2 regions of the Massilia violaceinigra genome follow, and region 1 is predicted to be linked to the other one. Evidence: predicted binding sites of a transcription regulator. Region 1 holds the regulator's gene; the other holds the start of a gene.
The links. Region 1 encodes FNR, which switches genes on or off when oxygen is low (the NO sensors DNR and NnrR bind a similar motif). Its sites were predicted from a motif close to TTGATNNNNATCAA; they were not measured.

Region 1 (4,056 bases):
ACTGGACATCGACGACTTGCCGCAGGTGGTCAATTTCGACCTGCCGATCGTGGCCGAGGATTATATTCACCGCACCGGCCGCACCGGCCGCGCGGGCGCCTCGGGCGAGGCGGTGTCGCTGGTGTGCGCGGACGAAGTGCAGTTGCTTGCCGCCATCGAAATCCTCACCAAACAGACCCTGGAGCGGATCGAGGAGCCTGGTTTCTCGCCCGAACACCGGGTGCCGGTGACCAACACCGCCGGCGAGGTGCTGAAAAAGCCCAAGAAGCCGAAGAAAGCCAAGATCACGGGCGAGGTCTCGACCGTCGACGTGCGTTTCCGCCCGCGCTAAGTAGCCGATCCCGGCACGCTCGTGCCACATCAAGCCTTGCTGGTAAGTCATTGATATCTTGAACGATCCGCCTCGCCGCGGACGGCCCCAACGCGCTGCCGGCCGCCTGCCGCCCTGGCCTTCTCCAACGGGCATGGAACGCCGCGCGCCAACCCATGTTCCTGCTGCCGCCTCGCCGCCCCGACGCGCCCCTCATCGGCGGCGCCGGCCCAACCGGGTGCGGTGGATGATCGCCGCGAACGCCCTCGCCGCGCTGCTGGTCGTGATCTGCGTGCCCGGGCTGGCGGCCGTGTTTCATTTCACGCCATTAAGTGCCGCACAACTGGTATCGGCGGGCGCTATTGGTCTTTCCCTTGTTCTTTGGTCGGCGCTGTTGGGACTTGCACAACGCCTGCGCAGATAATGCAACGCCACCATGGCCATTCGGGCATCTGTACTGGGGAAAATGCCGCAGCTGCGCCGCTATTAGCCTGCCTGCCATGGTTCCACTGGGGTATCATACGGCTCAAGCCACAAACCGTCAGACCCCTATGCCCCAGCCTCTTCCATTCGTTCCCGCAGCCATTTTGAACGTCGCCGCGCTCAAGGCCAGCTGCGCGGGATGCAGCATGCACCAGCTGTGCCTGCCGATGGGACTCGAAAACGACGATATCACCCGACTCGACAACATCATCGGCAAGCGTCGCCGCGTCTTGCGCGACGAGCGCCTGTACCAGATGGACGAGCCGTTCCGCAACCTGTACGCCATCCGCTTCGGCCACTTCAAGACCTACCAGGTCAATGCGGGCGGCGAGCAGCAGATCACGGGTTTCCAGATGGCCGGCGAACTGCTGGGCATGGACGCCATCAGCGGCGACCGCCACCATTGCGACGCGGTCGCGCTCGAAGACAGCGAAGTGTGCGAGATTCCATTCGAACGCCTGGAAGAACTGTTCGGCGAGGTGCCCACCCTGCTGCGCCATTTCCACCGCATCATGAGCCAGGAAATCACGCGCGAGCAAAATGTGATGCTGTTGCTGGGAAATATGCGGGCCGAGCAGCGCTTTGCGGTGTTCCTGGTCAACCTGTCGGCACGCTACGCGGCGCGCGGCTACTCGGCCACCAGTTTCCAGCTGCGCATGTCGCGCGAAGATATCGGCAACTACCTCGGCCTGACCATCGAAAGCATCAGCCGCCTGCTGTCGCGCTTCAAGAAACAGGGCTGGATCGGCGTCGACAAGCGCGAAATGACCCTGCTCGACCCGGCCATGCTCAAGGCGCTGGCCGCCGGCACCGAGCAGTGCAGCCCGATGGCGTAAGTCGCAACAAGCCTGCGGGAATCAGTTTTCCAACAGGCGATAATAATGTTCACAGGTAATTATCAGGACATAATTACGGGCTTTCCTCTTCCCCGCGCGCCACATCCTGCTACCTGCCTTATCCTTCCGGCCTGTACGCCGCCGCGCACGCGTGAGGCAGCGCAAAGGCGGGGCATGGGCGCTCGCCACAATGCGCGATGCCCGCCCTCACGACCTCGGATACCGCTCGCTGTTCGCCCACCCGGAACGGGTGCGCGAACTGGTCACGGATTTCACTTCCTTCAAGCTGCTCGATGAAGTCGCCCTGTCGGCCTTCGAGCGGGTGCTGGCGCTGCTGTTCCGGCTTGAACTTTCACTCTTGCCCGAGGTCTCAACAGACGTCTTGCCGGCGCTGACGACGTGGTTCAAGGAATCACCCCAGGCCAGCCTGCGGCGCTCGATTCAGGTATGGGTAAACGGTTTGCTGGCACGCGGAACCGGCAATTCGGAATTGTTTATGGTTGATAGCGCGGAGGAGGATGCCGACATGGGAGGCAAACTTGCAACGTGCGCCGAGCAGATCGAGGAGATCGGCTTTCAAAACGGGTGTGCGGAAGGTAAGGCGGAAGGACAAGTCATTGCCCTACGCGGGGCGCTGGGCAGCCTGTTGCGCAAGCGGTTCGGCGAATTGCCGGGGCCGGCAACGCAACGCATCGGTCAGGCCACTCAGGCAGAGCTTGAACAGTGGTTCGAGCGCAGCCTCAACGCGCCCAGCCTGCAGGCGGTGTTTGACGATGGCGCGGCATCCACTTGACCCGAACTCTCTCGCGCTCCTTGGCACGGCGCACAAAATATCCAGGCTAAAACGGCGGATGCGGATCGTCCGGCACCACGACCAGATAGTAGGTCAGCATGCTGGCCAGCGCGCAAAAAGTCCAGAAGAAGAAAAAGCCGATGGTGTACGCCGCCATCGGCGAGAGCGTGATGTCGCCCACATGCAGCGCCTCGCGCGGATCGAACAGCGCAAAAAAGCAGCCTTCGGCCAGCATCGCCGCCAGGAAGGCGGGCCACAACACTTTCATCGCAAGTCGCATCTGCACTCCCCCGGTCAGTGAGCAAGGTCCGCAGCGTCGGCCTTGATCGCCAGCGCCTGCTCGCGCGGCCAGTGCCAGGCCGCAGCCAGACGCCAGTCACGCTTACCGCCTTCAACCACCACCTGCCAGCGCGCCCGTTCCAGCAGCGGCAACGCCACCGAAAAACGCCCAGCCGCATCCGGAATCACGTCCAGCTTGCGGTCCTTCTGCGGCTGGGTGGCGTGCGCCAGGTGGATGCTGAACGGCGCGCTCAAGGCCTGTCCGCCGCTGGTCAGGGTACCGGCCAGCCTTTCCGTGGCCGGATCATAGCGCGCGTCGAACCCCAGGCGCATGGCGCTGGCCACGCGGTCGCGCCGCAAGTCCTGGTTGATCGCCTTGCCCTTCGTGTAGTAGTCGTCGACCACCATCGCATCCTGGCCGCGGTAGGCGACGAAACCAAGGTTCACGCCGGCCACCACCACGATGGCGGGGCCGAGCATCAGGAGCCATGGCCAGCGGTGCTTGTACCACGGGCCGATGGAGGGAATCAGAGGTGAGGCGGTTTGCATGCGGGTCTCCTTGTTTGCTTTATTTTGGCACGATGAACACGGCTTTTTCACGCACGCTGAGCGACGGGTCGTCCACCGCCGTCAGTTCGAACTCGATGTGGTTCGATCCGGGCGCCGCCGCGCCGCGCGCCGCCGCGCTGCGTTCGACCTGCACCCGCACCGGCACCGCGCGCGTGCTGGCGCCATCGAGCACGGCCTGGTCGGTCGTGGCCAGGCGCACCGAATCGATGCCCGACACCTTGATGCGGAAGGTATGCCCGGTTTCGGCGGTATTCATGATCTGCAGGCGGTACACGTTTTCGATCATGCCGTCGCCCACTTCGCGCCCCATCGAGCCGCGGTCACGGATCACATCGAGCTTGAGCGGCGTGCGCAGCGCCAGCGCGGTGCCGAAACCGGCCACGATCAGCACCAGCAGCGCGGTGTAGATCAGCACCCGGGTGCGCAAGATGCGCTGGCCGATGCGCCTGGCCGACCACTTGTTGTCCATTGCGTTGTCGGTCGAGTAGCGAATCAGCCCGCGCGACAGGTCGATCTTGTCCATCACGCCGTTGCAGGCGTCCACGCATGCGGCGCAGCCGATGCATTCGTACTGCAAGCCCTTGCGGATGTCGATCCCGGTCGGGCACACCTGCACGCACATATTGCAGTCGATGCAATCGCCCTTCTTTTTCGCGTCCTGCGGCGTGGCCTTGGGATTGAGCGCGCCGCGCGGTTCGCCCCGTTCCTGGTCGTAGGTGACGATCAGGGTGTCCTTGTCGAACATGGCGCTCTGGAAGCGCGCGTACGGACACATATATTTGCAC
Region 2 (4,056 bases), 3.5 Mb from region 1:
GACCCCTGAAAACCACGCCATATTCCAAATGTGGCTGGCGAGCCGTTATCGCCGATCGGCATTCCCCGATGAATTTGAACGCCGACTCACTTCAAAAGAACTCAAGTTGGCCGAAAAAATCGCAAAGGCAGTTAAACCTCATGGGGAATTAATTACAGGTGTGTTTTTTGACGTAGACGAAGGCGAAGACTTGAAACGAGAGGGTCCCGATGACACCTATGTCCTTGACATCACTATCTTACACGCAGCAGACCCTGATTTTATGAAAGCGGAGGCGGCGGCAATGAAGGCCGCACAAAACATCGAAAGCGCATTCAACGAAAAACTGTTCATCCCTACCAAAATGTGGCAACAGATCGAATTGCGTTCATGTGAAGCGATCTCCGAATCCGTTCTTTCCTACCAAACGTTCAAGCAACTTAAACGCTGGCGACTGGAGCACATGAGCCTTGCTGCTGAACCTCAACAACCAGTGCTGCCAGAATAATGTCACACTTACTGCGCCAGCTCCACCGTTAATGGCCAGCCAACTCATATCACCCGCATCTCCCGAGTCGTTTTTGAGAGAGAGAGCCCCAAGGGATCTTATCCGACGCAATCGACTTATGCGAATTTAGAAACTGATTTTCGGCCTGCTGCTCAGTGTTAAAGACAACGGAAGTATCCTATTTGCGGCTGGGACGGCGCCGGAGCGTGTCAATGATTTTGAAACACCATATTGAACTTGTGAGAGTCTAAATCTCGGGTTTCAGGCGGCCTTTTTCTCAGTGGCCGGTGGGTTGATCCAGGCTGCAGTTGGCAGTCTTTGCGTCTGCGGCATGCGGTGCTTGAAACGATTCGGCGTGCGCTGGAAGGCGTCCGCCAGAGTGGCTTGGCGTTGTTTGCCCACTTCGGCCGCGCGGCCCGTGTGGACGCTCTCAGGCGTCATCATGGCGATGCCGGAATGGCGATGCTGGTGGTTGTACCACGTAAAGAACGTGGCGCAGTGAACGCGCGCATCGGCCAGCGATCCGAAGCGTGCAGGAAACCCCGGCTGGTACTTCATGGTCTTGAACTGCGCCTCCGAGTACGGATTGTCGTCGGAGACGTAGGGCCTGCTGTGGGACTTGACGATGCCCAGGTCTGACAGCAGCGTCGCTACCGGCTTGGAACGCATGCTGCTGCCCCGGTCGGCATGCAAGGTCAGCGTGCCTGGCATGATGTCTTCCTTCGCGGCGGTGTCGGCAATGAGTTGCTCTGCCAGTTCGGCGGTTTCCTGCTCGGCCACCATCCAGCCGACGACGTAGCGGCTGAAGATGTCGAGGATGACATACAGATGGAAACACGTTCCTCTGACCGGGCCCTTCAGTTTGGTGATATCCCAGCTCCAGACTTGATTGGGCACCACGGCCAGCAGCTCCGGTTTGGCGTATTCAGGATGACGCAACTGGTTGCGGCGCTCGCGCACGGCAGCACATCCTTGCAGCAAGCGGTACATGGTGCGCACCGAAGCCACGTAGCGTCCTTCGTCGAGCAACTGGGCGTGGATCGCTGCCGGCGCGCAATTGGCGAAACGAGGGCTGTTGAGCACGTCGAGCACGACGCGGCGCTCCAGCTCCGATAGCGCCAGCGGTGGCCGCCGCGCGGGTGCTGCGACGCAAGCAAGCGGCAGCGTGCAGACGCGGCGCGCGGCGCGGTCCCGATACAGGGCGCTGCGTGGCAAACGCAAGGCCCGACAGGCAGCGGCGACGCCGACGCGATCAGCCAGGTTGTTGGCGGCGTCGATCACTTCGGCTCGCTCAGTCTGTCGCTGGTACTCAGTCCCAGCAGAGTGGAAAGTTTTTTTTGGACGTCGATGATCAGGTCCGCCTTGACCAGTTTGGCACGCAGGCGCTCGACCTCTTTTTCCAGTTCCAGCACGCGCCGCGTTTGCGCGGCGGCGGGATCTGCTTTCGGCCCGCGCTTGCGCTCCAGTGCTGCCGCTTCTCCGACGGCTTGACGCTGCTTGCGCCATGTCGCCAAATGCGACGAGTAGATGCCCTCACGCCTGAGCAATGCGCCGATGTCACCTGGTGCCGCGCAGGCATCGGCGGCGGCCAGAATGCGCAATTTCTCGGCTGCGGAAAAGGCACGCCGCTTGGCCGTCGGGACTACCTCCGGATCGGGGCGCTGCACTTCGGAGGACGCTACGTCTTTCCTGTCATGGGAAGTTGCTGGGGTGCTGATTTTTTGCTTTCTGTTGTGCATGTTGGGAACCTACCGCTGTACTTTAAATTAATCGGGTAGGTGTCTCAAGTTATATTGACACAGGGGGCGCGCGCAGCGCACGCCTGGGCGCCGCGGTGCTGCAACCGATCCTGCGATCGCTGCGTCACCCGGCTTGATCCGATACGGCTTTTCATCATCACGTCGATTTTTTGATTCACATCAACGATTTTGTTGAGGCCAATCAATAGACTTCTTCCATACCCAATGACAAACGAAGAAGGAAGTTGTGATGAAGAGCAAATTGTTAGCAGTCGCAGTCAGCATGCTGGGCCTGGTTGCCGTTGAAGCGCATGCCCAGGACGGACAATGGCTGGTGCGCGCACGCGCCGCGCACCTGAACCCGGCCGATAAATCGACACCGGTCGGCGGCGTCGGTGCATCGGACCGCATTTCGGTGTCCGGCAAGACCATCCCGGAAGTCGACGTCAGCTATTTTTTCACGCCCAACCTTGCGGCCGAGCTGGTGCTGACCTATCCGCAAAAACACGATGTGATGCTCGACGGCGCCAGGATCGGCACCTTCAAGCACCTGCCGCCAAGCTTGCTGGGCCAGTACCACTTCAACCCGATCGCCCAGTTCAAGCCTTACCTCGGCGCCGGCATCAACTACACGCGCATCTCCAAGGTCAGGCTGCTGAACGGCGCGGGCGAGCTGGAAAACGATAGCGTGGGACTGGCCCTGCAGGCCGGCGTGGATTACAGGATCGATAAAAACTGGTCGCTCAACCTGGACATCAAGCGTCTCAATATCCGCAGCGATGTGATGATCTCCGGCGCCAGGGTCAGCACCGTGAAGGTCGATCCGGTCCTGATCGCCGTGGGCGCCGGTTACCGCTTCTGATGTAACAGGGCGTGCCTGCCGCAGCAGGGCGCCCTTGCCGTCAGCGCAAATTGGCCTGCGGTTGTTTCGTCAGTTCCTCGACGGCCGCCAGGATCTCCGCTTCCTTGTATCCGCCAAAGCGGCGGTATCCCACATACGTGAGCGGATAGCCGCTGCCTTCGAGCGCGTTGTAGGCAATGGCGCCGGCTTCCGATGCCTCGACATCGACATCTTCGAAGGGGATCTTCTTTTCCTCGAACAGTTCGCGCTGCGCCTTGCAGTAGCCGCACCATTTGGTCCCGTACAGCACCACCTTGGGCTTGTCCTGCGCATCGAAATGGTTCGCCATGACGATAAGCTCGCGCCGGGTCAGCGCATCCTTGCCCAGCACTTCGCCGAGCATGCCGGCCAGGGCATGTACATCGTCGCCGACGGCGCGCTGCTTGCCGGCGATGACCGTCGGCAGTGCGTTCACGCGGTACTTGTTATCCGGCTCGGTGAGGACCACCTCCTGGAATGTCGGCACGCGCTTTTTCAATTCGTTGCGGATCTTGTCGCAAGGGTCGCCGCATTCGGGGCTGGTGAACAGCATCACGGTCGGCTTGCCATCCTTGTCGAACGCGCCGCTGCCGCCGCCGGACAGGCGGCCGGTTTTGTAGGCATAGAAGGCGCCGCCGGCGATCAGCGCAAGGAACAGTATTTTTTTCATGAGGAATCTGGTGGATAACAGGGCTGCGTGTGAAGCGTTCGCTTCACACGCAGCCCTGCCGCCGCTTGCGCGAAGGACGCGCGAGCGGTTGGAACGTCAGGTTACTTGCGCCCGGCCTTGATCATGTAGTCGAGCATGGCTGCTTCGGACACCGACGCCCACATGTTCTGATCCTGGCGGAATCGCTTCCACGGCTCGTAGATGGCCTTGAACTTGGCGTTCTTGGCCGCTTCCTCGTTCATCACATCCTGCGCCGCCTTGTAGCAGCCATCCATGATGT

Region 2: the regulator FNR is predicted to act here: its motif matches at 2,397-2,410, upstream of CR152_RS12035 (OmpW/AlkL family protein).

Annotation. Positions count from the first base shown of each region.
Region 1 is NZ_CP024608.1:6,177,971-6,182,026, forward strand. It holds gene rhlE1 (RNA helicase RhlE1) at 1-331, shown strand, start outside; gene CR152_RS33295 (cation transporting ATPase C-terminal domain-containing protein) at 465-734, shown strand; gene fnr (fumarate/nitrate reduction transcriptional regulator Fnr) at 862-1,629, shown strand; gene CR152_RS26540 (hypothetical protein) at 1,820-2,422, shown strand; gene CR152_RS26545 (hypothetical protein) at 2,469-2,702, opposite strand; gene CR152_RS26550 (FixH family protein) at 2,717-3,250, opposite strand; gene ccoG (cytochrome c oxidase accessory protein CcoG) at 3,270-4,056, opposite strand, start outside.
Region 2 is NZ_CP024608.1:2,631,518-2,635,573, reverse strand. It holds gene CR152_RS33825 (hypothetical protein) at 1-487, shown strand, start outside; one part of gene CR152_RS12040 (IS3 family transposase) at 749-1,780, opposite strand; one part of gene CR152_RS12040 (IS3 family transposase) at 1,783-2,154, opposite strand; gene CR152_RS12035 (OmpW/AlkL family protein) at 2,477-3,088, shown strand; gene CR152_RS12030 (glutaredoxin domain-containing protein) at 3,129-3,776, opposite strand; gene CR152_RS12025 (TRAP transporter substrate-binding protein) at 3,878-4,056, opposite strand, start outside.